Regions from separate parts of the Streptomyces sp. NPDC001100 genome, predicted to be linked through region 3. Evidence: riboswitches for the same ligand, from Rfam matches in the RefSeq annotation. Region 3 holds a riboswitch; each other region holds the start of a gene.
What was found. A riboswitch is a leader RNA that binds a small molecule or an ion and turns the genes downstream of it on or off. The one in region 3 is predicted to bind cobalamin.

Region 1 (9,925 bases), on a different contig from region 3:
GCTCATGAGGAGGTCAGCTGGTCGTCACGGCGGTGTCGTCGAGGACGAAGCTGGTCTGGAGCGAGGAGTCCTCGACTCCGCTGAACTTCAGCGTCACGGTGGTGCCGGCGAAGGCCGACAGGCTGAAGGACTTCGCGACGTATCCGGTCGCCGCGTTGAGGTTGGAGTAGGTGGCCAGGGTGGTCGATCCGGCGGTGACCGTCAGCTTGTCGTACGCCGTGCTGGTGGTGGTCTCCGCGGTGTCGACGTGCAGGTAGAAGGTGAAGGTCGTGCCGGTGCAGCCGGACGGGATCGTCACCGACTGGGACAGCGTGTCCGTGTGGGTCGAGCCGTAGCCGTCGAGCCACGCGTAGTACGAGCCGGCGTGCGCGGCCTCACTGCTGGAGTTGGTGATGACCCCGCTGCTCGCGGTCCAGGTGGTGTTGCCGGACTCGAAGCCCGCGTTGCCCAGCAGCTGGGACGAGGAGCAGGAGCCGCCGCCCGAGGTGCTGACCGTCCAGGTGAAGGAGGCCGAACCGGAGGCGCCGGTGGAGTCGGTCGCGGTCACCGTCACGGCGTAGGTGCCGGCGGTGGACGCGGTGCCGGAGATCAGACCGGTCGAGCTGCTGATCGACAGGCCGGTCGGCAGCCCGCTCGCGCTGTAGGTGAGGGTCGCGCCCGCGCTGTCCGAGGCCGAGATCTGCAGGCTGGCCGAGGAGCCGGTCGCGGTGGACTGGCTGCCCGGGTTGGTGACGGTCACCGTGTTGCCGGTGGTGGTGCCGGCGGTGAAGGCGGCGGTGCCGTCCGGGGTGCCCCAGCCGGTCGGGCCGTCGTAGCCGGTGCCCGCGGTGCAGAAGTACGAGGTCGAGCAGGAGCCGTTGTTGCCGCTCGTGACGTCGTACAGGTTGCTGGTGTGGGAGTAGGGGTACTTCGCCGGGTAGTCGCTGGAGCCCGGGGTGCCGGCCAGCGCGTAGACGCCCGCGATGATCGGGGACGAGGCGCTGGTGCCGCCGTAGACCGCCCAGCCGGAGCCGCCGTAGGTGTCGTAGACGGCCACGCCGGTCGCGGGGTCGGCCACGGCGGAGACGTCGGCCTCCATGCGCTTGGTGCAGCCCGTGTCGGTCTGCCAGCTCGGCTTGGCGTCGTACGCCGAGCAGCCGGAGCCGGTGCCCTCGGTGCTGCTGGTCTTCCACACCGACTCGGTCCAGCCGCGGGTGTTGGAGGACGTGGAGAGAGCCGTGCCGCCAACTGCGGTCACGTACTGGGACGTTGCCGGGTACTCGGCACCGTAGGCGGAGTCACCGGAGGAGACGGTGATCGCTACGCCCGGGTGCTTGAAGTACGAGGTGTCCTCGCTGGTCTGCGAGGAGGACTCGGAGCCGCCCCAGCTGTTGGAGACGAACTTCGCGCCCAGGGCGACGGCCTCGTTCTCGGCGGTGCCGAGGTCCGAGTCGGTCGCGGAACTGGCCTCGACCAGGATGATGTTGCAGTTCGGGCACACCGCGCTGACCATGTCGATGTCGAGCGCTTCCTCGCCCGCCCAGCCGGTGTCGTTGGTCGGCAGCGAGGTGGTCGAGCCGGTCTGGCTGACCTGCTTGAAGCAGCCGCTGGCCACGGTGCAGGCCGACAGGCCGAAGTTCGAGCGGTAAGTGGCCAGGTCCGAGGCCGCGTTGGGGTCGTTGTACGCGTCGACCACGGCGACCGTCATGCCGGAACCGCCGGTCGAGGGCAGGGCGTAGGCGCTGTGCAGGTTGGCCGGGCTCAGCCCGGAGACCGCGGCGGCGGCGTTCGCCTTCACCGCGGAGGCCAGCTGCTGCTTGATGTCGGTGCGCCGCTGGGCGAAACAGGCCGCCGAACCGGGGGCCGCGGTCGCGCACAGGTGCTTGGTGGGCACCTTCTGCCCGGCCTTGCCGGTCGAGTGGACGGCCTGGGCCGCGGGGGCGGTCAGGGCCTTCGCGTTCTGGGTGACCTTGGAGACCTGGGCGGACTGGACGACTGCCTGGGTCGCGGGACGCGCGTCGGCGGGGGAGGCCGCCGCGAGACCGAAGACGCTGAGGGTGAGGGCGGGTATGGCGGCGGTCAGTAGTCTTCGCAGGCTTCGTCTGGGCTTCTCACGCATGGGGGTACTGCCTCCGTCGAGTTCGATTGGAGTGGGGTTCCTCGGCGTGGTGGCAGGCCTGTGACGCGCGTAGCGGCGGCGTTGAACGTCGTCATGGGCATGACACTTGGAGCGTTCTGTGATGCCGTTGTGCATGACATGGACAGGACGGGCAGAACGTAGCCGGGGCGACGAGACCGCGAACAGACGCACCCCATGAACTTTGCCGCTCCATAGAAACACCATGGACGGCCCATGGAAGCTCCATGGGCCGTCCGCGAAGTAAGCGACACATAAAGGGACTAGAAGTCCTCGTCGAGGTCGACCGTGCCCTCCACGGCCACCTGGTACGCCGACGGGCGGCGCTCGAAGAAGTTGGTCAGCTCCTGCACACCCTGCAACTCCATGAAGGAGAAGGGGTTCTCGGAGCCGTAGACCGGAGCGAAGCCCAGCCGCTGGAGGCGCTGGTCCGCCACGCACTCCAGGTACTGGCGCATCGAGTCGGTGTTCATGCCCGGCAGACCCTCACCGCACAGATCGCGCCCGAACTGCAGCTCCGCCTCGACGGCCTCCTTCAGCATGTCGGTGACCTGCTGCTGGAGTTGGTCGTCGAAGAGCTCCGGCTCCTCCTTGCGGACGGTGTCGACCACCTCGAACGCGAAGGACATGTGCATGGTCTCGTCCCGGAACACCCAGTTGGTGCCGGTGGCCAGGCCGTGCAGGAGACCCCGGCTGCGGAACCAGTAGACGTACGCGAACGCGCCGTAGAAGAACAGCCCCTCGATGCACGCGGCGAAGCAGATCAGGTTGAGGAGGAAACGGCGGCGGTCGGCCTGGGTCTGGAGGCTCTCCAGCTTCTCGACCTCGTTGATCCACTTGAAGCAGAACTCGGCCTTCTCGCGGATGGAGGGGATGTTCTCCACCGCGTCGAAGGCGGCGGCCCTGTCCTCCGGGTCGGGCAGGTAGGTGTCCAGGAGCGTCAGATAGAACTGGACGTGCACGGCCTCCTCGAAGAGCTGCCGGCTCAAATACAGCCGCGCCTCGGGGGAGTTGATGTGTTTGTACAGGGTCAGCACGAGGTTGTTCGCCACGATCGAGTCGCCCGTCGCGAAGAACGCGACCAGCCGGCCGATCATGTGCTGCTCACCCGGCGTCAGCTTCGCCAGGTCGGCGACGTCCGAGTGGAGGTCGACCTCCTCGACGGTCCAGGTGTTCTTGATCGCGTCCCGGTAGCGCTCGTAGAAGTCCGGGTAGCGCATGGGGCGGAGGGTCAGCTCGAAGCCCGGGTCGAGAAGGTTCTTGGCTTCGGTGGTCATTATTGGCAGGCCTCGCAGGACTCGGGGTTTTCCAGGGAGCAGGCGACCGCGTCTTCGTCGGGCGTCAACTGCTGTACGGGGACGGTGGTTTGGGGCTGAGCCTGGGCGGCGCGGGCGATCCTCGTCGCCGGGCGGGAGCGCAGGTAGTACGTCGTCTTCAGGCCCTGCTTCCAGGCGTACGCGTACATCGAGGAGAGCTTGCCGATCGTCGGCGTCTCCAGGAACAGGTTCAGGGACTGGGACTGGTCCAGGAACGGGGTCCGCGCGGCGGCCATGTCGATCAGACCGCGCTGCGGGATCTCCCAGGCCGTGCGGTACAGCGCGCGGACCTCGGCCGGGATCCAACTGAAGCCCTGCACGGAGCCGTTGGCGTCACGCAGCGCCTCCCGGGTGCGGGCGTCCCACACGCCGAGCTGCTTCAGCTCGTTCACCAGGTAGGAGTTGACCTGGAGGAACTCGCCGGAGAGCGTCTCGCGCTTGAACAGGTTGGAGACCTGCGGCTCGATGCACTCGTACACGCCCGCGATGGACGCGATGGTGGCGGTGGGGGCGATCGCCAGCAGCAGGCTGTTGCGCATGCCGACTTGGGCGATCCGTTCCCGCAGGGCCGTCCAGCGCTCCGGCCAGGTCAGCTCCACGTCGTAGTGGTCGGGGTGCAGAACACCCTTCGCCGTACGGGTCTTCTCCCAGGCCGGCAGCGGGCCGTTGCGCTCGGCGAGGTCGGCGGAGGCCTCGTACGCGGCGAGCATGATGCGCTCGGCGATCCGGGTGGAGAGGGCCTGGGCCTGCGGGGAGTCGAAGGGGACGCGGAGTTTGAAGAAGACGTCCTGGAGGCCCATCGCGCCCAGGCCGACCGGGCGCCAGCGGGCGTTGGAGCGGCCCGCCTGCTCGGTCGGGTAGAAGTTGATGTCGACCACGCGGTCCAGGAAGGTGACGGCGGTGCGGACCGTCTCGTCCAGCCGCTCCCAGTCGATGTCGCCGTTCGCTTGGTCGACGAACGCGCCCAGGTTCACCGAACCGAGGTTGCATACCGCCGTCTCGCCGTCGTCCGTGACCTCCAGGATCTCCGTGCAGAGGTTCGAGGAGTGGACGGTGTGGCCCGGCTCGGCCGTCTGGTTGGCGGTGCGGTTGGCCGCGTCCTTGAAGGTCATCCAGCCGTTGCCGGTCTGCGCGAGGGTGCGCATCATGCGGCCGTAGAGGTCACGGGCCGGGATGGTCTTCTTGGCCAGCCCCTGCGCCTCGGCCTTGCGGTAGGCCGCGTCGAACTCGTCGCCCCACAGGTCGACCAGTTCGGGCACGTCGGCCGGGGAGAACAGCGACCAGACGCCGTCCTCGTTCACCCGGCGCATGAACTCGTCCGGGATCCAGTGCGCCAGGTTCAGGTTGTGCGTACGCCGGGCGTCCTCACCGGTGTTGTCCCGCAGCTCCAGGAACTCCTCGATGTCGGAGTGCCAGGTCTCCAGGTAGACCGCGGCGGCCCCCTTGCGCCGGCCGCCCTGGTTCACCGCGGCCACCGAGGCGTCCAGCGTCTTCAGGAACGGGACGATGCCGTTGGAGTGCCCGTTCGTGCCCCGGATCAGCGAACCGCGGCTGCGGATACGGGAGTACGACAGACCGATGCCACCGGCGTGCTTCGAGAGGCGGGCGACCTGGTGGTAGCGGTCGTAGATGGAGTCCAGCTCGTCCAGCGGGGAGTCGAGGAGGTAGCAGGACGACATCTGGGGGTGCCGGGTGCCGGAGTTGAAGAGCGTGGGGGAGGAGGGGAGGTAGTCGAGGCGGCTCATCAGGCGGTACAGCGCGGCGACTTCGTCGAGCGCACGGGTCGAGTCGTCCTCGGCCAGGCCGGAGGCCACACGCAGCATGAAGTGCTGGGGGGTCTCGATGACCTTGCGGGTGATCGGGTGGCGGAGGAGGTAGCGGCTGTGGAGGGTGCGCAGCCCGAAGTAGCCGAAGCGGTCGTCGGCCTCGGTGTCGACCAGCGCGTCGAGGCGGGCCGCGTGCACGGTCACGAACTCGGCGGTGCGGTCGGCGATAAGGCCCTCGCGGTGGCCCACGGCGACGGACCCGGTGAACGTCGTGACGCCCTGGGAGGCGGCCTCGGCGGCGATGCTGATCGTCAGCAGCCGGGCGGCGAGCCGGGAGTAGACGGGGTCCTCGGAGATGAGGCCGGCGGCCGCCTCCGTGGCCAGTTCGCGCAGTTCCGTCTCGTCCGCGTGCGCGGACCGGCCGCGCAGCGTGGCGGCGGCGACCCGGCCGGGGTCGGCGTCGGGAAGGTCGGCGGTCAGCTCGGTCAGGGTCCGCAGGATCGCGGCGCCGGGACCGTCGGCACCGGGAACGGCCGTTCCGGGACGGTCGGTTCCGGACGCTGCGTTCGCCTCGTTCGCCTGGGTCGCTGAAGCCGGCTCTGCTGGCGCGATGGTCACGGTGGGGCTCTCCCTCGCTCGGCACGGGGCCTTGCGGAGGGCAGGCGGCAGCTCACGAGCGCACGGGGCGTCGCGTCCACCGGCCCACTCCACGAGGCCCGGACGTCATGCGCCCTGACCGGGTGGCCGGGCGCGCGCAGTCGGCAGGTCCTCGGACTGACCATGCGTGCGTATGCACGCAAGTACACCGTTGCGGGACAGTTCCGGATTCGCACCGGATTCCCCTGCGTCGACAGCGAGCATGAGCATACATCTTGTGCCGGGTCGTCGTGGCACCCCCAGATGTTGTGTCGCGGTGACTTCGGAGCGTGTCAGAACGTCAACTCGTAGGTGAGCAGAGTGATGTCGTCGAGCTCCGGAATCGGGTTCCAGTCGCGCTCGGGGGTGCGGGTGAAGCCGAGCCGTTCGTAGATGCGGTGGGCGGCGTGCATGGTGCGCTGGGTCGACAGGATGACGCGCACACAGCCGTCCGTGGCCCTGGCGCGCTCGACGCAGGCGCGGACGAGGGCCTCGCCGGCACCCCGGCCACGGGCCTCGCGGGCGACGGCGAGCATCCTGATCTCGGCCTCGCCCGCCGTCGCGAGATCGGCCATGGGTCCCCCGGACGGGACGAAGGTCACGCCGCCGAGGACCTGTTCGCCGTCCAGGGCGACCAGGACCTGGGCCTCGGCTGCCCGCTTGGCCACGTCTCTCAACTCGCCGAGGTACCAGTCGCTTTCGCCGAAGTCGAGGAGGCCGTCCTGGAGGTAGGCCTGGGCGGTGATCTCGCCCAGGGTCTCGTATTCGGTGGGTTTCACTCGCCGGATGAGGATGTCCATGTAGGTGAGTGTGTACGAAACAGCGGGCCGCCGAGGGTGGTGTTCCCGGTGGCCCGCCGCGGGTTCGTTGTGGCGGGGCGCGCAGTTCCCCGCGCCCCTGGGTGGGTTCAGCCGGCGGCGATTACGGGGAGCTCCTCCTTCACCCCCGGGTCGCCCGCGTCCGCCGTGTAGTCGCCGGGGCTCGTCTCGTCCACGCCCTCCGGAGCCTTCAGCGCCTTCAGCGCGAACGTCAGCACCACCGTCACGACGACGTTCAGGACGAACGCCGTCAGACCGATGTACCCGATCTCGCCGATCCCCGGGATCTCCTTCGCGGAGCCGCCGAAGTGGGCCTGCGTCGGCGAGGCGACACCGTAGGCCGCCAGCGTGCCGTAGATCATGCCCACCGCCCAGCCCGCCAGCAGCGCCCAGCGGTGGAACCAGCGGGTGAAGAGGCCGCCGACCAGGGACGGGAAGGTCTGGAGGATCCAGATGCCGCCCAGGAGCTGGAAGTTGATGGCGACTGTCTTGTCCATCGTCAGGACGAAGGCCAGGGCGCCGACCTTCACCAGCAGGGAGACCAGCTTGGAGACCTTGGTCTCCTGGGCCGGGGTCGCGTCCGGGTTGATGAAGTCCTTGTAGATGTTGCGGGTGAAGAGGTTGGCCGCCGCGATGGACATGATGGCGGCGGGGACGAGCGCGCCGATGCCGATCGCCGCGAAGGCCACGCCCGCGAACCAGTCCGGGAACATGTTCTCGAAGAGCTGCGGGATGGCCAGTTGGCCGTTGGTGACCTTGACGCCCGCCGCGATCGCCATGAACCCGAGCAGCGCGAGCAGGCCCAGCATCAGTGAATACAGCGGCAGGATCGTGGTGTTGCGGCGGATCACGTTGCGGCTCTTGGAGGAGAGGGTCGCCGTGATCGAGTGGGGGTACATGAACAGCGCCAGTGCCGAGCCCAACGCCAGGGTGGCGTACGTCCATTGGCCGGCCGGGGCGGGTACGAGTCCGCCCGCTCCCGCCGCCTTGAACTTGGCGCCCGCCGCGCTGAAGATGTCGTCGAAGCCGCCGAGCTTGATCGGGATGTAGATGATCGCCACGGTGATGACGAGGTAGATCAGGCCGTCCTTGACGAACGCGATCAGCGCGGGGGCGCGAAGGCCGGACGAGTAGGTGTACGCGGCCAGCACGGCGAAGGCGATCAGCAGCGGCAGGTCCTTCACGAACCAGTTGGAGTTCGCGCTGCCACCCACGCCCATCACGTCCAACACGGCCTGGATGCCGACCAGTTGGAGCGCGATGTACGGCATCGTCGCGAGGATGCCGGTGACCGCCACCGCCAGCGAGAGGCTCTTGGAGCCGAAGCGGCCGCGCACGAAGTCGGACGTCGTCACGTATCCGTGCTTGTGCGACACCGACCAGAGGCGGGGCAGGAAGGTGAAGATCAGGGGGTAGACCAGGATCGTGTACGGCACCGCGAAGAAGCCGGCCGCGCCCGCCGCGTAGACCGCCGCCGGGACGGCGACGAACGTGTACGCGGTGTAGAGGTCGCCGCCGAGCAGGAACCAGGTGACCCAGGTGCCGAACGACCGTCCGCCCAGGCCCCATTCGTCGAGGCTGTGCTCGTTGTCGGCCCGGCGCCAGCGAGCGGCCAGGAAGCCCAGGACCGTGACGGCCAGGAAGAAGAAGATGAAGACGCCGAGAGCGACGCCGTTCACCGGGTGCCTCCATGACGGGTGCGCTGGTCACGCTGCCAGAGCTTGTAGGCGGTCATGGTCAGCGCCGTCGACACCAGCACCCACAGCATCTGGTACCAGTAGAAGAACGGGATACCGATGAACACGGGGTCCGTCTTGGCGTAGGAGCCGACCCAGAGCAGCGCCACGAAGGGCGCGAACAGGCAGACGGCGATGGCCACGCGGACCGGTGTCACCACCGGCGCCGCCACTTCGGGCGGAACTTCAGGCACATCTGACATTTCGCGGCTCCCGTCCCCTCACTGATCACCTGTGTAACGCGCAGGCAATGTAGGTCACGGGATCGCGGGTGCGGAAGACCCCGTCCGCATATCGTCATGTCGATTTAGTGAAGACCTGACATCGGTGTCAAAAGCAGGGTTCAGCAGCAGCGGAACCCCTGCCTCGGGTCGGCCTCCTGACGGTCCGTCCGCATTCGTTCGAAGGCGCGGCGGTCCGGGACCTCCGCGTCCGGATGGTCTCGGCGTACATGCGCGACATACCGCTCGTACGCCGACTCGTCCGTCAACTCCCGGACGTACCAACGCACTCCGCTAGTCGCCCGCCGGAGCACCGACCACATCGCGCGCCCTCGCCTCCTCCTCCTTCTCCTCCCGGGTCGGGATCAGCCCGGCCGGTGCCACGATCTTCGACTCGACGTACGGCGTCTCGCTCAGCGTGGAGAGCGCCGGGCGGCGGACGTGTCGAACGCAGACGCGAAGGGCGTCCGCGATCACGACCACGACCAGCACCGCGAGAATGGCCGAAAGCACTCCGTCCACGGTGGAGTTGGTGACGACGGTGTGCATGTCGTCCATGTTCTTGGCGGGCGGCAGGACCTTGCCCGCGTCGATCGCGTCCTGGAACACCGAGCGTTGTTTGAAGAAGCCGACCTTGGGGTCGCTGGAGAACACCTTCTGCCAGCTCGCGGTCAGGGTGACCGTCGCGTCCCAGGCCAGCGGAATCCCCGTGATCCAGGCCCACTTGAGGCGGCCGGACTTCACCAGGAGGGTGGTGCAGACGGCCAGCGCGACGGCGGCGAGCAGCTGGTTGGAGATGCCGAAGATCGGGAAGAGCTGGTTGATCCCGCCGAGGGGTTCGTGGACGCCGACCCAGAGGAAGTAGCCCCAGAGCGCGCACACGATCGCGCTGGTCACCGCCAGGCCCGGCTTCCAACTCACGTTCTTGAAGGGCCGGTAGAGGTTGCCCAGCATGTCCTGGAGCATGAACCGGCCCACCCGTGTGCCCGCGTCCAGCGCGGTCAGGATGAACAGCGCCTCGAACATGATCGCGAAGTGGTACCAGAAGGCGCGCAGACTTCCGCCGGTGACCTTGGCGAAGATCTCCGAGACGCCGACCGCGAGGGTGGGCGCGCCGCCGGTGCGGGAGAGCAGGCTGGCCTCGTCGACGTTCTTCGCGGCCTGGGCGAGGTCGGCGGGGGAGATGTGATAGCCCCAACTGGTCACCACCTGCGAGGCGTTCTGCACGGTCGTGCCGATCGCGCCCGCCGGTGCGTTCATCGCGAAGTACAGACCGGGGTCGATGATGCTCGCGGCGACCAGCGCCATGATCGCGA
Region 2 (9,925 bases), on a different contig from region 3:
GGCGGAGGGCCGAGTTCCGATGCCCGTCCATGACGTAGATCACAGACGCAGGTGACCGGGGAAAGCCTCCACAACGGACCGAGCGCGGTGATCGACTCGATCACCGCGCTCGTCGTGGGGAGTTGGTCAGGCCGCCGGGACGGGGTCCGGCTCCTTCGACGGGGTGGTGGAGTCCGGTCGCGCGGGCTGGAGGAGACGCTCGGCGAGCGGGGCGAAGATCAGGCCGAGGGCCGTCCAGAGGATGAGTTGCGCGGCGACGGAGTAGAAGCGGAAGGTGAACAGCACGTCGGCCGGGAAGCCCGGGTACACGATGGTGCCCTTCGAGTCCTTCAGCGGCAACGGCGTCTCGGTGGCCTGGTCACCGAAGTTGGCCTTGTTGTACGAGAGATGGCCGAACTGCGGCAGGAGCAGCATGACGATCCCGATCGCGACGACGAAGGCGGCACCGGCAAGAAGCGTGGCGTTCCAGTTGCCGAAGCGGGCCTGGAGCCGCTTGCCGAGATAGACGGCTCCCGCGAGGAAGGCGACGGAGCACACGATCATGATCAGGTACAGGGCGCTGCGCTGCTGGATCGTCTCTTCGTGGCCGATCGCGGGCGGGTTGGCCGGGTACTTCAGGAACGGCACCAGGTACATGCCGAGGAACCCGCCGCCGGCGACGAGAAGCGCCAGGTTACGCGGCCTCAGACCGCCGGTACGGCCCAGGCAGACGGCGTAGGCGACGGCGAACAGGGCGCCCATCGCCATGCCGAAGAGGATCATGCCGGCGCCTATGCCGACGTTGGCCTGGATGGTGCGGCTGAACAGCTCATGTTCGTGGCCCTCGACGGGGAGGCCGGCCGCCTTGTCCAGGGCGTTCTGGGCGGCGTCACGGCCGCTCTCGTAGTCGATGGCCTTGGCGATCTGCGGTTCGGCGAAGATCCGCGCGAACACGAACGCGAGCAGGCCCGCTACTGCGCCGGCGAGGACGCCGCGCAGTATGAGCTTCTTTTCCATGTCGAGTTGTCCGTACGTCCAGGTGCCGGTGGAGGGTCAGTGGCAGGGGAAGCCGAGGAAGTGGCGGGCGTCGTGGACGAACTCGTGGACGTGCGTGTCGTTTCCGAACACCGACACGGCGCCCTGGTCGACACCGATGAAGTAGTAGACGGCCAGCGCGATCAGCGCGGTGCCGACCAGCCAGACGATGGACTTCGAGATCGGCAGGACGACCGGCGTGGACACCGGACGGGATGTGGAAATGCTGCTCAAGGTGAGCCCTCCTTCGGGATCGTGCGTCCCTTGCGTGTACGGGCGAGTGACGGTTCAGTGTCTGACTCGCCCACCACCTCCGGTGGCGGGCTCACAGTGGCGCGACCGTGCTGGAATTCCACCAGCTTCCTTATGCCATCACTACAGGGGGAGCGTACGGCGCGGCTCTCCGGACCGTCAATCAGGCCTGTGCCTGGGCGAGCGGCCCGCGCACGTCACACGGGTGGCTCAATCGCGTGGCGGCGCGGGTGGCAGGCGCTTACTACTGGACAGGATCAGCTGGTTCATCGCGCTTCGGGGGGCGATAGCAGCATCACCCTCTTCATGGAGCCGAGCATGACCACCCGCTCTTTCCCGCCCAGCCCGGACCGACCCGAGATATCTCATGACAGTGCGGCCCACCCACTCGCGCTGCACAGCCTGGTGCATGCCGCCGTCACCGACCGGCCGTTGGAAGAGGTCCTCCAGCTGATCACGTTGCTGGAACAGTCACCGAAGTACGCGCAGGCCACCGTCGACGCCCTGCGGGCGATCGGGGTGGACCGGTCCGTGGAGGACGTGACACGCCTGGTGACCCTGCTGACACAGCCGCCACGCCATCCCGACTCCGCCGACGAGACGATCCGCGCGGCGGCCGAGTCCCGGCCCGTGGAGGAGGTCACCCGGCTGATGGCCCTGCTGCACCGGGCTCCGCTGGAGCCGCACTGCGGGGAGGAGGCGGTACGGGCCGCGGCCGGCCGGCCCGTCGAGGAACTCGCCCAGTTGATCGGCCGCCTGGCCGAGGAACAGGACACACCCGTCCGGGCCCCGGGTCCGGCGGCCGATCGGTCCACCGCTGAGGCCGCTGTCGGGTCGGAGGCGACCGGACCACTCCCGGCAGACACGCACGAGCCGGAGCGGCCGGCCGACCGTCCGGCACGCCGACGCCGTCCACAGCCTCCGCGTACGATGCCACGGCGCGCCGAACTCCCGGTCTGGCCGCGGCTGTTCGCGGCGGCGGCGCTCGTCCTGTGCGGGCTGTCCTACTTCCCGCTGCACCGGGACGGGGCCTCCGGCGCCGCCTTCGGTTTCGCGCTGGGGGTCTCGATCCTGTGCGTCCTGCTGGCACCGGCGCTGGTTCTCCACGGCGGCCTGCCCGTACTCGCCCTGTCCATGGTGGTGCCGGCCGCGTTGGCGGCGATCCAGCTGTTCGACGGACGGTTCCACTCCACGCGGCTGTCCCAGGCGCTGCGGATCACTGCTGCGCCGCCCTGGCTGGCGGGGTTGACGGCCGCGCTCGCTGCGCTGGCGGCACTCACGGCCCTGCTCGCGCTTCTCACCGCACGGAGGTTCAGCAGGCAGCTCGCCCTTCCCGAACGCCCCGACGACCGCGCCATGGCGGAGGCGAACCGGAGGTCCGAGTAGGGTCGCCGGCCGTCGTCCGACAGCCTCCGCCCATCCGGAGCGAGGGCTCAACGGGTGGTGGCGTCGGGGCTGTTGACGGCGCCGCCGCTCGCGGACGGCACGGTCGAGGCCGAGGTCTCGGGGCTGGAAGAGGCGCTCTGACCGGCGCCGGCGCCGGTACCGGAGCTCGTGTCCGGCTCCGCGCTTGTGGACGGCGAGGCCGAGCCGCCCGTCCGTGACCCCGCACCGCTGGACCCGAGCGGTGTGGGCGTCGGACTGTGTGCGGGTGCGGACGTCCCGGCCGAACCGCCGCCCATCGACGTGCCCTTGCCCGATTCGCCCCGCACCGCGGCGGCTATCGGCTTGCCCATGATCAGCTCACCCGCGGTGACCGCGACCATCGCCAGGGCGAACACCAGGCCGGTCGCCAGCAGGTACTTCTTCCAGCCGACGGACTTCCAGAAGGAGCCGGTTCGATAGGTGGTCACCGACTCGTCCTCGGAGGGGCTGGTGGTCGGCGTCCGGTCACCGGCCCGGGCGCCGTCGGGTAACGCGAACGCCGCCCGGGCGTCGGCGCGTTGGATCGCACGCTCCTCACTCGGTGTCAGGGCCATCGCCATCACGGGCACCCGCTTGCGGATTCCTTCGCCGGTCCGCCGGAAAGCGTGCTGGAAGACCGCCGCGCCGGTGGTCGCGCTGGTGCTGACCACGGCGGCGCCGATGATCGTGCCGGTCACCCCCAGCAAGGACGCCAGCACCGCGCCCACCACGGTGGCAAGCGCACTCGCGACCACCTGCACCGCGGTCAGATCGAGGACCTTGCGTTTCGGCGCCTGCTTCTTCTCGTCCCGCTTCTTCTCTTCCGACTTCTGACTCTCCATCCGGGTCGACTGCCCGGTGGACCGCGTTTCACTTCTCCTCGCGCCAAAAGGGTTTCAATCGCGGCCAAGGTCAGGTCGCCGGCCGCCCCGAAAGCGTCTCGGTGAAGGGAGTGACGGGGCGTTCCAGGGCTTCGCCGTCCACGGTGATGTCGACCGCCTCGTTGTAGAAGGCGAGGAGGTCTTTGACGGCACCGACCGCGGGCAGCGGCTGCGGATAGCTCCAGACGATGTTCGGCGGGACATCCGGGCCGTCGGTCCCGCCGCGCCACGACCAGTACGTGGCGGTCCCCTTGTAGGGGCACCCGGTGCTGTGCTCGGTCGGTTCGAAGAGGTCCAGGCGGACGTCCTCGCGGGGAAGGTAGTAGCGGGTCGGCAGGCCGGTCTCGAAGAGGAGGACCGGACGGCGGGTCTCGGCGACGACCGTGCCGTCGATCTCGACCCGGACATGACGGCTGCTGGGGAGGGCGTCCACCCGTTTGTGCGGGTCGCGGGGGTGGATGAAGATCTCTTCCTCCTCCTCGTACCAGTGGTCGAGGCCGCGCCCGACCCGCCGGAACCACTCGAAGGCGATGTGCCCGGCCAGGTCCTCCGCGGGGAAGGTCCAGGCCGCGTTCTCCACCAGCCGGCCGTCGGCTTCGAGGTCGTAGAAGACCTGCGATCCGGTGTGCGTGCCGGTCGGGGGGTTCTTCGCGGGACGGAGCAGGTCCTCGCGGACCTCATCGTGCGGGAAGGCATAGAGGGGGACCGGAACTCCCGGCTCCCAGACGAGGACGGGGTGCCTGCTGTCCACGACGGTGACATCGCCCTTCAGGCCGCGGACCCAGCGCTGGCTCGGTTCCCACAGCAGTCCCTCAGGTGTGGTCCTGACGTCTCGCGCGGTGGGGAACGTACTCATGACCGTTTCTCCTCCTTCGGCTCGACCATCTGGACACAAAGCTGTCACACGCGGGCGGAATCCGCCGCCGGGCGGCCGGGGTTGGCACTGGTACGAGCCCGTTTCGAGGCCGAGCCTCGTGCGACGAAGGAGTCATCGTGACCGTTGACCTCACTGGGACGGATCTGCAGGCCTTCACCCAGGAATGGCTGGAGTGGTACCGCGGTCAGGAGGAACGGCTCGCCGCCCCGCACGGATTCCTGGCGATCACCGGACTGCACTGGCTCGACGACCGGCCGCAGCGGTTCCCGGACGCGCCGGGTGCCTGGTGGACCGACGCCGAAGGAGTCGCCGTAGTCCTCGACGACGGTGAGGAACTCGTCGTGGGCGGAACGACCCTGCGAGGTGAGCACCGCTTCGGCGCGCTGCCCGAGCGGGGCGGTGTCGACGCGGTCTGGGGCGACGCCGTGATCGAGGTCGCCAGGCGCGGCGGGCAGGACATCGTGCGGCCCCGGCACCCGGACGCGCCACTGCGCACCGCCTTCACCGGGACCCCCGCCTACGCGCCGGATCCCCGCTGGGTGGTGCGGGGACGGTACACGGCGTTCGAGACGCCGCGCCCGACAACCGTGGGCGCGGCGGTCGAGGGCCTGGAGCACGTGTACGACGCGCCGGGCCGGGTCGATTTCGAGCTGGACGGGCACCCGCTGGCGCTGACCGCGTTCCCCGGACGCGGGCCGGGCGGGCTGCTGGTCCTCTTCACGGACGCCACCTCCGGAGTGACCACCTACGCCGCCAACCGGGCGCTCTCGCTCGCCCCGCCCGCCGCCGACGGCACGGTTGTCCTGGACTTCAACCGCGCGGCCAACCTCCCCTGCGCCTATACGGACCTGGCCACCTGCCCGCTGCCGCCAGCGGAGAACCGCCTGCCGGTGGCCATCGAAGCGGGGCAGAAGATTCCGCGTGAGCGGGGTGGGATCTGAGTCCCGGCCCCACAACCAAGCGCGCCTCTCAGTCGTCCCCATGAGTGGCGCGCCGGTTTTTTTGCGGCCGTGACCCCCCACCGATCACGCGCACTGACCACGCGCGGGAATGAGGTCGCATGCTCCGAATTCACTTCACTTCGCGGGATTTCCAGAACATCCGGGTCGCCCGCCAGCCTCATGCGCTGTGGGAACTCGTGTGCGGTGTCTGCCGGTTGGACAGCCGGCAGGGGGCGCTCGAATTCGGGCACTGGCGCCGCTCGGTGCGCGACCGGCTGGCCGAGGACCCGCGGGCCGGGCGGGCCCTGTCGCCGTTACGGACGCTGATTCCTCCGGTGGGCTACATCCCCGACTTCCTCACACCGTCCGTCACGGGCGGCGGTCTGGCCGGCGGTCTCGACGAGGTACGGGCCACCTCCCGCGCCCGGTTGAGCCGTGAGCTGTCCCGGCTCGCCGAGTCGCGTCCGCTGCCGTCGTGGGTCTCCACACTCGACCGGCCGGGCACCAAGGCCCTGGGGGCGTTGACGCGGGCCCTGGAAGTGTCCTGCGGGACCCTGCTCGAACCGTACTGGCCCCGCGTTCAGGCAGCCGTCGGCGACGATGTCGAACTGCGCGCCCGCGCACTTCTCGACGGCGGCACCTCCGCCCTCCTCAACAGCCTGCGCCCGCACGCCCGTTGGCACGCCCCGGTGCTGGAGGTGGACTATCCCGTCGACCGCGAACTGCATCTGGAGGGGCGCGGCCTGCTGCTCGTCCCGTCCTACTTCTGCTGGCGCAGACCCACCGCCCTGGCGGACCCCACGCTCGGGCCCGTGCTCGTCTACCCGGTAGCCAAACAGCCTCTGGAGATCGTCCGGGAGAGCAGAGACGGGCTGGAGCGACTGCTCGGCCGTACCCGGACGGTCGTCCTGGCGCATCTGGCCAGGCATGGCGCACGGACCACGTCCGAGGTGGCCTCCGCGGCCAACATCGCGTTGCCCAGCGCCAGTTACCAGCTCGGTGTACTGCGCGACGGAGGTCTGGTCGCCAGTCACCGGGACGGCCAGTTCGTACGGCACTCGGCGACACCCCTGGGTCTGCGCCTGCTGGACCGGTGACAGATCCCGACCGAGGGGTCGTTTAGAACCATTTCGAATTCATTGCCCCGCGCTTCCCACGCGGCGAGGGTGTGAGCGACGGCACGCGGTGGCCACCGTGCACAGGGGGACGGTGGCCACGGCGGCCGTGGGTCAGCCGGCCAGCCGGCGGTCCGTGGCGGTGCGGTGGGTGAGCGGTTCGCGCAGGCCGAGGTGTTCGCGCAGGGTCGTGCCGGTGTACTCGGTGCGGTAGACGCCGCGTTCCTGGAGTGCCGGGACGAGCAGGTCGACGATGTCGTCCAGACCGTCGGGGATCAGGTACGGCGTGACGTTGAAGCCGTCGACGGCGCCGTGCCGGACGTAGTGGGCGAACTTGTCCGCCAAGCCCTCCGGGGTGCCGACATGGCCACGCTGGGGGCCGAGCGCGATGACGGTCTCGCGCAGCGACCAGCGGTTCGCGTCGGCCTTCTCCCGCCATTCGGCGACGACTTGGCGCGGATCGGCGATGCGCCGCGCGCCGAAGGATCCGTCGTTCTCGGCGACGACCGGGTCTTCCTTGGGCAGCGGCCCGTCGGCGTCACGGCCCGAGAGGTCGATGCCCCACAGAAGTCCGGCGATGCCCAACGCCGTTGCCGGGGTGACCTGTTGGAGGCGGATCCAGCGCTTCTTCTCCAGGGCCTCCTCCTCCGTGGCGCCGATGATGATCTCGGTGCCCGGGAGGATGCGCAGGTCGTCCTCGGGACGGCCGACGGCCCGCAGCCGGCTCCGCAGGTCGTCGGCGAAGGTGAGCGCGTCGTCGAAGTCGTTGCCGTGCGCGGAGAAGATGACGTCGGCGTTGCGGGCGGCGAAGTCACGGCCCTCGCCGGAGTCCCCGGCCTGGAAGATCACCGGGTGTCTCTGGGCGCTGCGCGGCAGGGTGGGTGCCAGGTCGACGTCGAACTGCGGTCCCCGGTGGCGGACTTGGCGTACGGCGCCGGGTGCCGCCCAGGCCGGGGCGTCGGCCGAGTCGGAGACGGCCGTGTCCGCCCAGCCGTCCCAGAGGGCGCGGGCGACGGTGAGGAACTCCTCGGCGCGCCGGTAGCGGTCGGCGTGGTCGAGGTAGCCGCCACGGCGGAAGTTGGCGCCGGTCCAGGCGTTGTCGGTGGTCACCACGTTCCAGCCGGCGCGGCCCTCGGAGAGCAGGTCGAGGCCGGAGAGGCGGCGGGCCAGGTCGGCGGGTTCGTTGAAGGTGGTGTTGGAGGTGCTGACCAGGCCGATCCGGTCGGTCACGGCGGCCAGCGCGGCGAGTTGGGTGATGGCGTCGGGCCGTCCGGCGACGTCGAGGTCGTGGATCTGTCCGTCGACCTCGCGCAGCCGCAGCCCCTCCCCCAGGAAGAACGCGTCGAACAGGCCGCGTTCGGCGGTCTGCGCGACGCACCGGAAGTTGGCGGGGTCGATCTGGGAACCGCTGGCCGGGTCGGACCAGATGGTCCAGTGGTTGACGCCCTGGAAGAAGACGCCGAGGTGGAGTCGGGCGTCCGGGCGGGGGACGTCGAGGGGGTCGGTGCGGGTCATCGGGCTTCCTCCTGGACGGCCGCGGCGGCGTACCGGTTCGCGGGCCGGTCGAGGCCCAGGTGGGTGCGGAGGGTCGCGGCGGGCAGCGGCCGTAGGGCGTGCCGTCGTTCGAAGAGATGGGGCAGGACGAGCCGGGAGAGTTCCGGGAGGTCCTCGTCCAGCACCAGCGGGTGCAGCCGGACTCCGTCCACCACTCCCCTCAACTCCCCCAGCAGCAGGGCGAGTCCGGCGGCCGAGCCGATGTGGCGCAGCCGTCCCCGGTCGGGCCAGGGCGCATGGTGTTCGAGGTCGGCGACGCGTTCCTCGGCCGTGGCGTGCGCGGTGTCGAGGGCGACCTCGATCTCGGCGAAGGAACGCGGAGTTCCGGCGGTGGCCGCACCCGAGGCGACGGCGGCGAGGTCGCGGCCCTCGACCAGGGCGACGTCGAGTTGCCCGGCGGGCACGCGGTCGGGGTGGCCGAGCACGACGAGTTGGCCCTGCGGCGGACGCGGCACGATCGCCGGGCCCTTCACCGTGTAGGTGTCGCCGGTGAAGTCGACGTAGTGCAGCCGCTCGCGATCGAGGTAGCGGCTGGTGGCGACGGAGCGGATGACCGCGTCGTCCTCCCAGGAGTCCCACAGCGCGCGGACGACCTCCACGCCGTCACGGGACTCGCGGGCGCGGGCCGCGGCCCCGTCGACCAGCGGGCGCCCCCACACGGAGGCGGCCTCGGCACGCGTCTCCTCACTCACCACCCACGCGGCACGCCCGACCGAGATGTGGTCCAGGGACGCCAACTGGCTGGAGACATGGAACGGTTCGGCGTAGGTGAGCGGCACGACCGGCGCGATGCCGACGACACTCGTCGACGCGGCGATGAACGCGGCCCGCTCCACCGCGCCGATCCGGCCGACCACGTCAGGGCCGGTGCCGGGCGGGAGCGCGCCGTCCTCCAGGGTGAGCAGGGTGAACCCGGCGTTCTCCGCGTCGGCGGCGACACGGGCCACCCGGCGCGGGCTCAGCAGGTGGTCGGGCGAGTGGGCGGCGCGGCGCCAGGCCACGGGATGGGCGCCGTCGCCGTCGATTTCGAGGGCGAGCCGCAGAGCGGAGCCGGCCATGGGGGTTCCTTCCGAGAACGCGTCGAGACGGACGGCCCGCGGGGCCGACGTGGATCAGAGGCGTACGGAAGGACACACGGCGGAGGCGGTACGGCAGTAGTCCACATGCCGGCGAATGATCAGCCGCGCGCCCGGGACGGCACCGCGAGGCGCGGCGTCACGTGCGCACATGGGGCCTCCACCCGTCCGGGAGCGATCGCCTCAACCTTCGTCGCCGGTCCCGGAAGATGTCAAGAACATTAGATGTACGCGCATACGGCAGCAGCTCGACAAAATGCGTTGGCCGCGCGGACGAGGGGGCTGCTAACTTGCCGTAGGCCGTGACAACACGCGAGGAGGTGAGACCCATGAACGCTGTACGCAGGTGGGTGCTCCCCCTCTTCTTCACGGTTGGGCCAGCGATCTAGAGGTCGCCGGGAGCGCCGCACGACAAGGCGATCCCGAAAGGCAACACCCCATGAATTCAACGCACTTCCACTTCACCGCCGAGACCACGTCGAACGGCGTCATCCAGCACGACTTCACCATGGGCGAGATCACCGGAGCCCTCTGGTCACCGGAATCCGGTGCCGACCGCGCGCCCTTGATCCTGATGGGGCACGGAGGCGGCAACCACCGGAAGTCCCCCGCCATGACGGGCCGCGCCCAACTCCTCGTGGCCGACGGCGGTTTCCACGTCGCCGTCATCGACGCACCCGGCCACGGCGGCCGCCCCCGCACGGCACACGACGAGCGGGAGATCGCCACGATGCAGAAGGCGATGGCGGCCGGCGAACCGGCCGGCGAGATCGTCGTCCGCTACAACGGCCACCTCGCCGAGCGTGCCGTA
Region 3 (9,925 bases):
GTGTGCGCGGACGTAGTTGGACTCGGGGGGTTCCGGCAGGTCGGCCACGGCCCGTACCGCGTCGTCGATCAGCCCGACGACGTGCGGGAACGCGTCCCGGAAGAAGCCGGAGATCCGTACCGTCACATCGATGCGCGGCCGGCCCAGCTCCGTGACGGGCACGATCTCGAAGCCGGTCACCCGGCGCGAGGCGTCGTCCCAGACCGGACGGCAGCCCAGCAGCGCGAGGATCTCGGCGATGTCGTCGCCCTGGGTGCGCATCGCCGACGTACCCCACACCGTGAGGCCGACGGACTTCGGGAACTCGCCGTTGTCCTGGAGGTACCGCTGCACGAGCGAGTCCGCCAGCGCCTGCCCGACCTCCCAACTCAGCCTGGACGGAATGGCCTTGGGGTCGACCGAGTAGAAGTTCCGGCCGGTCGGCAGGACGTTGACCAGACCGCGGGTCGGGGAGCCCGAGGGGCCCGCCGGGACGTAACCGCCGTCGAGCGCGAGCAGGATGTGGTCGATCTCGTCGGTGGTGCGGGCGAGGCGGGGGACCACCTCGTCGCAGGCGAACTCCAACACCCCGACGGCGCCCGGGAGTTCGGCGCCGATGACGGCACGTACGAGCGCCGGGACGGCGGTGACGTCCCACTCCTGGGCCTCCATGCCCTCCGCGAACCGGCGGCACAGCTGCTCCAGCAGGTCGATCGCGTCGGCCGCCGAACGGGCCGGTCCCTCGACGAGTTCCGTCAGCTCCACCGGCACCTTCACCGGCGCGCCCGGCTCGGCCAGCAACTCCTTCTCCACCAGCCCGAAATGCTCCGCCAGCGAGGCCCGCAGTCCCGGCAGCGCGTTGGCCTGCCCGCCCCACACCTGCGAGGCGCGCAGCACGGCCAGCACGAGGTTCACGCGCGCCTCGCCGACCGGGCCGCCGCCGAGGATGTGCAGGCCGTCGCGGATCTGCACGTCCTTGATCTCGCACAGATAGCCGTCGATGTGCATCACGAACTCGTCGAACGCCGCGTCGTCCGGCTGGTCGTCCACATGCAGGTCGTGGTGCAGCTCGGCCGCCTTCACCAGCGTCCAGATCTGCGCGCGCACGGCCGGCGCCTTCGTCGGGTCCAGGTCGGACACCAGGGCGTACTCGTCGAGGAGTTGCTCCAGCTTCGCCAGGTCGCCGTACGTGTCGGCACGCGCCATCGGCGGCACGAGGTGGTCGACGACCGTGGCGTGCCCGCGCCGCTTGGCCTGGGTGCCCTCGCCCGGGTCGTTGACGATGAACGGGTAGATCAGGGGGAGTTCGCCGAGTACGGCGTCCGGCGCGCAGCCGCTGCTCAGCCCAAGTCCCTTGCCGGGCAGCCATTCCATGGTGCCGTGCTTGCCCATGTGCACGATGGCGTCCGCGCCGAAGCTGTTGTCCAGCCAGCGGTAGGCGGCCATGTAGTGGTGCGACGGCGGCATGTCCGGGTCGTGGTAGATGGCGATCGGGTTCTCGCCGAAGCCGCGCGGCGGCTGGATCATCACGACGACGTTCCCGAACTGCAGGGACGCCAGCACGATGTCGTCGCCGTCGACGTAGAGGCTGCCCGGCGGCTCGCCCCACGCATCCAGCATGCCCTGCCTGAGGTCCGGTTCGAGCTTGTCGAACCACGCCTGGTAGTCGGCGAGCGGCACTCGCGCGGGCGCGGCGGCCAACTGCTCCTCGGTGAGCCATTCGACGTCGTGTCCACCGGCGTTGATGAGCCGGTGGATCAACTCGTCCCCGTTGTCGGGGTGTTCGTCGACCCCGTACCCGGCGTCCCGCAGCGCGTCCAGCACCCGGATCGCCGAGGCAGGAGTGTCCAGCCCGACCGCGTTGCCGACCCTGGAGTGCTTGGTCGGGTAGGCGGTGAAGACGAGCGCAAGCCGCTTCTCGGCATTCGGCTTGTGCTTCAACTTCGCGTGCCGTACGGCGATTCCGGCGACCCGCGCGGCCCGCTCGGGGTCGGCGACGTAGACCGGGACGTCGTCCGGGCCCTGCTCCTTGAACGAGAAGGGGACGGTGATCAGCCGGCCGTCGAACTCCGGGATCGCGACCTGCATCGCCGCGTCCATGGGGGAGAGGGCGGCGTCGGACTCGTCCCAGGCCGCCCTGGACGACGTAAGGCAAAGTCCTTGCAGCACAGGCACGTTGAGGTCGGCGAGGGCGCCGATGTCCCAGGCCTCCTCGTCACCGCCGGCCGAGGCCTGCGAGGCGTGCGTACCGCCCGCGGCGAGGACGGTGGCGATCAGCGCGTCCGCCCTGCCGAGGATGTCGTACAGCCCGGAGTCGGCACCGCGCAGCGAACCGCAGTACACGGCAAGGGCGTTGGAGCCCTTGGCCTCGATCTGGTCGCACAGGGTGTCCACGAACGCGGTGTTGCCGGAGAGGTGATGGGCCCGGTAGAAGAGCACGCCGACGGTCGGCCGGCCTTCGACGAAGGCGCGCTCGCCGTGGACGCCGAACTCGGGCATCTTCTGCGGTGCTTCGAAGCCCTCGCCCGTGAGCAGCACGGTGTCCGAGAGGAAGCGGGCGAGTTCGGTGAGGTTGTCGGGACCGCCCTCGACGAGATAGCGCAGTGCCTCGGCAACGACACCGGCCGGCACCGACGACTCGGCCATCAACTCCGCGTCCGGGACTGCCTCTCCGCCCAGCAGCACGGTCGGGATGCCCGAGGCCTTGAGCGCGGCGAGCCCGTCCTCCCAGGCGCGCTTGCCGCCGAGCAGTCGCACGACGGCGATGTCCGCGCCCGTGAGGAGCGCGGGCAGCTCCTCGGTGGCGTCCACGCGGGACGGGTTGCCGATCCGGTACCCGGCGCCGGAGGCACGCGCCGCCAGCAGATCCGTGTCGGCGGTCGACAACAACAACACTGTGCTCATGCGGGCGCTCCCGGTGGAATGAAAGGCAGTCCTTGCGGCGCGCCGGACTCGATGAGCCGCCACAGCGCGTCCGTGTCCGCGTGCTGTTCGATCAGGTCGCCGAGCCGGTCGAGCTGTTCCTCGCGCAGCGCGGCGAACGAGGTGTCGGCGGCCGGCACGAAGCGGCGCCCCGCGGCGGCGGCCACCTCGCGCAGGAACGCCCGCCGGAACCCGTCCGACTCCAGCGAGCCGTGCCAGTGCGTGCCCCAGGTCTGGCCGACCCGGCAGCCGTCCAAGAAGGCTTCTCCGCCCGTGAGTTGGGCGACCCCGTGATGGATCTCGTACCCCTCGACCCGCTCGCCGAGGGCTTCGCCCACCGGCCGGGTGAGGGTCTTCTCGCGTGCGAAGCGCACGCGCAGGGGGAGCACTCCGAGTCCGTCGACCGAGCCCCGCCGACTCTCGACCTCGTCGTCGATGTGCTCGCCGAGGATCTGGAAGCCGCCGCAGACGCCGAGGATCGGCCGTTCCTCCGCTGCCCTGCGGACGAGGGCGTCCGCGAGTCCCCGCTCCCGCAGCCACTCCAGTGCCTGCACCGTCCCCCGGGTCCCGGGGATGACGACGAGATCGGCGTCGGCCAGCTCCTCCGGCCGGTCCACGAACCGCACCACGACGCCCGGTTCGGCGGCCAGCGCGTCCACGTCCGTGAAGTTGGACATGAGGGGGATCGCGCAGACGGCGACCCGCAGCACGTCCTCGCCGACCGGCGGCGCGGTGTTCGACTCGCGGACGGTCCCGCGCAGCGAGATGCGCAGCCCGTCCTCCTCGTCGATGCCGAGCCCGTGCTGGAACGGCAGCACGCCGTACGTCCGCCGCCCGGTCAGGCCGTGCAGCATCTCCAACCCCGGCTCCAGGAGCGACACATCGCCCCGGAACTTGTTGACGAGGAACCCGGCGACCAAGGCCTGGTCCTCCGGGCTGAGCAGCGCCACCGTCCCGAAGAAGGAGGCGAAGACGCCCCCGCGGTCGATGTCGCCGACCACGAGCACGGGCAGCTGTGCGTTGCGCGCGATGCCCATGTTCACGATGTCGGTCCGCCGCAGATTGATCTCGGCCGGACTCCCGGCGCCCTCGCAGATCACCGCGTCATACGTGCCCCGCAACTCGGCGAGACAGTCCAGCACGGTGCCGAGCAACTGCTCCTGCCGTCCTCCGTGATAGCCGCGCGCGCTCATCTCGCCCACGGGCCTGCCCATGAGGACGACCTGGCTGGTCCGGTCGCCGCCTGGTTTCAGCAGCACAGGATTCATCAACGCGGTCGGCTCGATCCGGCAGGCCTGCGCCTGCATGGCCTGTGCCCGGCCGATCTCGGCGCCCTCGCGCGTCACGAACGAATTGAGGGACATGTTCTGCGCCTTGAACGGCGCGACCTTCACGCCCTGCCGCACGAGCCACCGGCAGATCCCCGCGGTGACGACACTCTTGCCGGCGTCCGAGGTGGTGCCCGCGACCAACAGCCCGCCGCCGCTCATGACGTCCGTCCCTTCACAAGGAGCCGCCCGGCGACACTGACCCCGAGCGCGAGCCAGCCGACGCGCCGGGACAGCCGTACGGCACGGTCGATGTCCGGTACGGCGACGGCGCGTCCGGCGCCGTTCAGCACGGGCCGGTGCTCGACCCGGCCGCCGTAGGAGAGCGTCCCGCCCAGTCGCACGCCGAGGGCGCCTGCGAAAGAGGCCTCCACGGGACCGGCGTTGGGGCTCGGGTGCTTGCGGGCGTCGGTGCGCCAGGCGCGCACCGCTCCGCGCGGGTCGCCGCCCGCTACGGTCGCGAGGGCGGCGGTGAGGCGGGCGCCCGGCCAGCCGGCGACGTCGTCGAGGCGGGCCGAAGCCCAGCCGTAGCGGCGGTACTTGGCCGACTTGTGGCCGACCATGGCGTCCAGGGTGTTCACCGCGCGGAAGCCGAGCAGGCCCGGGACACCCGCGATGCCGCCCCACACCAGGGCGCCCACCACCGCGTCGGAGGTGTTCTCGGCGACGGACTCGACGACGGCCCGGGCGATACCGTCCGCGTCGAGAGCCTGCGGGTCCCGGCCGCAGAGGTGCGGGAGCCGTGCCCGCGCGGCCTCGATGTCACCGGCCTCCAGCGCCCGCGCGACGACCCCGGCCTCGCGCGCGAGGGAGGTCCCGCCGACGACCGCCCAGGTGGCGGCGGCGGTGAGAGCGGCAGAGGCCGTACGGGACGGTCGTAGGACCGAAGTCGCCACGGCGGCCAGGGAGACGGTGCCGCCCACGCACACGGCGGTGTGCAGGGCGCCCCAGCCTCGGTGGTCGCGCCACAGCAGCTGTTCCACGGCACCTGCGGTGCGGCCGAACGCGGCGACCGGATGCCCGCGGCGGGGATCGCCGAGCAGGTGGTCGCCGAGAAGGCCGGCGGCGGCGCCGTACGCGAAGACGCGATCGGCACGCATCGGCTCAGCCGGTCGCTGAGTCGGACACTGCGCTGGTACGGGACCTCGAACGGCAGCCGAGCATGGCGATATGTCCTCACTCAGGGTGTCCACGCCCTGGTTCGACGAGACCGGCGGTGAGAGTTCCTGGCTCCCGGGGTTGTCTACCCCGGTGACAGTGGCGGGACCGCGCCGGATTCGCACCGGCTTCCTCTCCTGCCGCCGTACATGGCTCCGGCAGTCCACCACGGGGTTGGAAGGGGCGTCAACTTGCTGTTGACCTGCGGGGGAGGAGTGTGCTGATGCCCACACGCGGGTCGTCGGAAGGGGCACACAGACGTGGGGTGCGGGACGGTGATCCGTCCCGCACCCCACGGTGGGTCCAACTGGCGGCCGGTCAGGCCACGATGATGTAGATCCCGTAAGCCACCGCCGCCGCGCAGGCCGCGAAGCAGGCGTACGCGCCGGTCAGGGCGAGGGCCGCGGAGTCGCCCTGGGCGGTGGCCCGTTCGCGGCGCGAGAGGGCGGTGATGCCGAGGGTGAAAACGGCCACCAGGGCCACGGTGACCACGAGGCTGACGCCGAAGACGGAGCCGAGGGCTGCCCAGTCGATGTCCATGCTGATTCGTTCCTTCTAACCGGGGGCGCGGGCTCAGACGGCGGCGGCCGGCGGGGTCGCCGGGTCCGACTTCACGACGGGGGCCGGGGTCACGGGCGGCGAGGGGATCGTCGCCGTGAGGCCCTCGGAGAGGGCGACCGACGGGGGCGGGGTGACGGCGGCGATCGCCGCGGTGACCACACCGGCCGGCTCCTCGAACTCGTTGACGTTCGAGGCGTCGACCACCTGGCGGCGGGAGAACAGCCAGATCGCGGTGCTGGAGGCGATCAGGAAGACGGCCACCAGCGCGGTGCCCCAGTCGCCGAGGTCGGTCACCGACTCGGCGAGCGCGCCGACCAGCGCGGCGGCCGGCAGCGTCAGACCCCAGGCGACGAACATCCGGGTGGCGGTCGACCAGCGGACGACCCCGCCCTTGCGGCCCAGGCCCGCACCCATCACGGAGCCGGAGACGGCGTGCGTGGTGGAGAGCGAGAAGCCGATGTGCGAGGAGGCCAGGATGACCGCGGCGGCGCTGGTCTGGGCGGCGAAGCCCTGCTGCGGCCGGAGGTCGGTCAGGCCCTTGCCCATGGTGCGGATGATGCGCCAGCCGCCGATGTAGGTGCCCATCGCGATGGCGAGGCCCGCGGAGAGGATGACCCAGGTGGGCGGGTCCGAGTCGGGGGCGATGGAACCGCCGGCGATCAGCGCGAGGGTGATGATGCCCATCGTCTTCTGCGCGTCGTTCGTGCCGTGGGCCAGCGAGACCAGCCCGGCGGAGGCGATCTGCCCGACGCGGAAGCCCTTGTCGGCGGCCTTGCCGTCCGAGTTCCGGCTCAGCGTGTACGAGAACCGGGTGGCCAGCATCGCCGCGACACCCGCGACGATCGGGGCCGCGACCGCGGGCAGCAGCACCTTGGTGACCAGGACGTCGCCGTGGACCGCGCCGGTGCCGGCCGAGGCGATGGTGGCGCCGATCAGACCGCCCATCAGGGCGTGCGAGGAACTGGACGGCAGGCCGACGAGCCAGGTCACCAGGTTCCAGAGGATCGCGCCGACCAGGGCGGCGAAGATGACCTCGGGACGGATGCCGCTCTCGTCGACAAGCCCCTTGGAGATCGTGTTGGCGACCTCCACGGAGAGAAAAGCGCCCACCAGGTTGAGAGTGGCCGACATGGCCACCGCGACCTTGGGCTTGAGTGCACCGGTCGAGATGGTGGTGGCCATCGCGTTGGCGGTGTCGTGGAAACCGTTCGTGAAATCGAACGCGAGTGCGGTGACTACCACAATCGCGAGAATCAGCGAGAAGCTTTCCATTTACCCAGGCAATCGTTCGAAGTCATTGGTGCGTTGACCGTAGGAAACCTGGGTGAACGGAAGATGAACTGAGGGGGTCTCTGGAGTGTCTGTACGGCCTAGTAACCCCGGGCGAACTTCTTCAGTTGGCTCAAGGACTCGTTGAAGAGATTCTGATCACCCGGCAGGCCGCCGCTGTTGTCGTACTGCCAGAAGGTCCAGTACGACCAGCCGGCGGGCAGCGCGCCCGCGTCCGCCGACTCGTGGCGGGCGATCCACAGCGCGTGTGTCGAGGTCAGCGCGGTGCTGCCGCCCGTGCAGGTGTTCCACCAGTGGGCGGTCGTGTAGATCACCGGGCGGCGGCCGGTCTCCCGCTTCACCTCGGCACTGAAGGCTTTGATCCAGCTCACTGTCTTCGCCTTGCTCAGGCCGTAGCAGCCGCGCTTCCTGTCGTACGGGTTGTATTCGATGTCGAGCGCCGGCGGCAGTGTCCAGCCGTCCGCCTTCCAGCCGCCGCCGTGCGCCACGAAGTAGGCGGCCTGGGCCCCGCCCGACGACTTGTCCGGCAGCGCGAAGTGGTACGCGCCCCGGATGATGCCGGCGGCGCGGGCGCCGTTGTACTGCCGGTCGAAGTAGGGGCTGACGTAGGTGGTGGACTCGGTCGCCTTGACGTAGGCGAAGGTGGCGCCTTTCGCCTTCGCGCTCGGCCAGTCGACGTTCTTCTGGTGCGAGGAGACGTCGTGGCCCTTGGCGGGGCTCGCGGCGGCGGCCGGAATCTCGGCGAGTGCGGGTGTGGTTGCGCCTGTGGTGAGTGCGGCGACGGCGGCCGCTACGAGGCGGGCGCGGTGACGGGACGGTTTGCGATCACGGGCCATGTTTCCCCCGGGAATGGCGGCGTGTGCGACAAATCCCCCAGAGGCTGTTGGAAGATCTGTCGACGCCGATCGGGCTCCGGCCAAGCGGCCTGAGTGGGCGTTACATGGCTATATGTACTCTTTCGGAGGCGTGGCTTCCGGCTTAAAGTGCCCGCGCCCGAGCGCGTGTTGGGGAACCGGCTGGCAGGATCGCGGCATGGCTGAGCGGCGGCGGGACGAGCGGGGCGGACGGGATGTCGGGGAGGGCGCACAGGCTGTGGGGGAGCCGTGGCGCAGACGTGTGCGCCCCGAGGAGGCGGACGCCTGGGACGAACTCGTCGTGACGGCCCGCCGGACGGTGTCCGACGGCCTGGTCGTCGGCACCTCCGGGAACGTCTCGGTGCGCGTCGGCGACATCGTCCTGGTCACACCGTCGGGTGTCCGCTACGACCGGCTGACACCCGACGACACGGTCGGCGTCGACCTCGACAGCCGACAGGTCCTCGGCACCCTGCTCCCGACGAGCGAACTGCCCATGCATCTCGCCGTCTACCGCAACACCGACGCCCAGGCCGTCGTCCACACCCACGCCGTCCACGCGACGGCCGTCTCGACCCTCGTCCCCGAACTCCCGTCGATCCACTACATGTCCGGCGCCCTCGGCGGCCCGGTCAGGGTTGCCCCGTATGCGACATATGGCACCGAGGAGTTGGCCGAGAACATGCTCCAAGCCCTCGCCGACCGCTCCGCCTGCCTCCTCCAGAACCACGGCACGATCGCCTACGGCGCCTCCCTGGACCAGGCGTTCGACCGTACGGCTCAGCTGGAGTGGATGTGCCGGTTGTGGCTGACGGCGTCGTCGGTGCCCGGGCTGTCGCCGACGCTGCTGTCGGGGGAGCAGGTGGCGGAGGCGGGGGAGCGGTTGCGGGGGTACGGGCAGCGGGGGTGACGGGAGCGGGGTGCGCGGGCTGCGCTGACCGGGGATGGCGGGGCTGAGGTCGGCCGACGGGTCGTCGGGGTCGGCGAGGCCGACGGAACCGGGACGGCCGGCGGGGCTGCTCCCTCCCCGCCCCGGTTCTTCCCGGGCTGGTGTCCGTCCGGCGCCTCCTCCGGCTGGCCGCCGGCCCGGTCCGCCGGGACACTGGAGCCGTGCGCACAGTCAAAGCGACGGCCGCGGCCGTCTCCGTGGCCCTCGCGGCCGGTGCGGTGGGCGTCGCCGCCGGCCGGTACGCCAGCGACGCCGCGCTGAAGGCACCGCCCGGCCGCCCCCTGCCGACCGAACCCCGGCTCACGGTGCACGCCACCGCAGCCGGCCAGATCACCCTCACCCGGGACCTGGCCTCCCTGCGCCCCGGCACCTACGGCCTCGCCGGTGACGGCTCCCACGCGGTCGTCGGCCCCGTGATCGACACCGCAGCCAACTCCGCCGACACCGTCGTACGCCGCCTCGAACGCGTCACCCACGGCACCCTGCACCCCCGCGACAAGGTGTGGCTCACCCCCAACGTCCACATCGGCAACCCGAGCGCCGCCCTCGGCCTCGACCACGCCGACATCGACATCCCCGGCGAACTCGGCTCCCTGCCCGCGTGGTTCGTCCCCGGAGCGCGCAGCACCTGGGTGATCGCGGTGCACGGCCTGGCCACCACTCGCGAACTCGCCCTGAACGTCATGGAGTTCCTGCACCGCAACCGCTTCCCGGTCCTCGCCCCCTCCTACCGCGGCGACCTCGGCGCACCCCGCAACCCCGACGGCCTCGGCCACCTCGGCGAGACCGAGTGGCGCGACCTGGACGCCGCGATCCGCTACGCCGTGCGCTACGGCGCCGAGCACGTCGTCCTCTACGGCTGGTCCACCGGCGCCACCATGGCG

Region 1: linked by a shared signal. The riboswitch ahead of ACWDEW_RS19145 (ribonucleoside-diphosphate reductase subunit alpha) and the one ahead of ACWDEW_RS42850 (cobalamin biosynthesis protein) in region 3 are both predicted to bind cobalamin.
Region 2: linked by a shared signal. The riboswitch ahead of ACWDEW_RS33180 (CbtB domain-containing protein) and the one ahead of ACWDEW_RS42850 (cobalamin biosynthesis protein) in region 3 are both predicted to bind cobalamin.

Annotation. Positions count from the first base shown of each region.
Region 1 is NZ_JBSFKO010000012.1:42,283-52,207, reverse strand. Features, by position in the region: gene ACWDEW_RS19155 (putative Ig domain-containing protein) at 14-2,098, opposite strand; gene ACWDEW_RS19150 (ribonucleotide-diphosphate reductase subunit beta) at 2,380-3,393, opposite strand; gene ACWDEW_RS19145 (ribonucleoside-diphosphate reductase subunit alpha) at 3,393-5,816, opposite strand; cobalamin riboswitch at 5,942-6,065, opposite strand; gene ACWDEW_RS19140 (GNAT family N-acetyltransferase) at 6,128-6,634, opposite strand; gene mctP (monocarboxylate uptake permease MctP) at 6,742-8,331, opposite strand; gene ACWDEW_RS19130 (DUF3311 domain-containing protein) at 8,328-8,591, opposite strand; gene ACWDEW_RS19125 (YbdD/YjiX family protein) at 8,732-8,932, opposite strand; gene ACWDEW_RS19120 (carbon starvation CstA family protein) at 8,904-9,925, opposite strand, start outside.
Region 2 is NZ_JBSFKO010000028.1:62,667-72,591, reverse strand. Features, by position in the region: gene ACWDEW_RS33185 (CbtA family protein) at 127-996, opposite strand; gene ACWDEW_RS33180 (CbtB domain-containing protein) at 1,033-1,248, opposite strand; cobalamin riboswitch at 1,283-1,442, opposite strand; gene ACWDEW_RS33175 (hypothetical protein) at 1,585-2,652, shown strand; gene ACWDEW_RS33170 (hypothetical protein) at 2,700-3,512, opposite strand; gene ACWDEW_RS33165 (DUF427 domain-containing protein) at 3,583-4,407, opposite strand; gene ACWDEW_RS33160 (DUF1684 domain-containing protein) at 4,545-5,369, shown strand; gene ACWDEW_RS33155 (ArsR/SmtB family transcription factor) at 5,489-6,466, shown strand; gene ACWDEW_RS33150 (NtaA/DmoA family FMN-dependent monooxygenase) at 6,599-7,999, opposite strand; gene ACWDEW_RS33145 (LLM class flavin-dependent oxidoreductase) at 7,996-9,096, opposite strand; gene ACWDEW_RS33140 (alpha/beta hydrolase) at 9,554-9,925, shown strand, end outside.
Region 3 is NZ_JBSFKO010000048.1:4,172-14,096, forward strand. Features, by position in the region: gene cobN (cobaltochelatase subunit CobN) at 1-2,883, opposite strand, end outside; gene ACWDEW_RS42845 (cobyric acid synthase) at 2,880-4,391, opposite strand; gene ACWDEW_RS42850 (cobalamin biosynthesis protein) at 4,388-5,329, opposite strand; cobalamin riboswitch at 5,431-5,570, opposite strand; gene ACWDEW_RS42855 (hypothetical protein) at 5,706-5,927, opposite strand; gene ACWDEW_RS42860 (anion permease) at 5,961-7,220, opposite strand; gene ACWDEW_RS42865 (lysozyme) at 7,319-8,074, opposite strand; gene ACWDEW_RS42870 (class II aldolase/adducin family protein) at 8,271-9,002, shown strand; gene ACWDEW_RS42875 (alpha/beta hydrolase family protein) at 9,203-9,925, shown strand, end outside.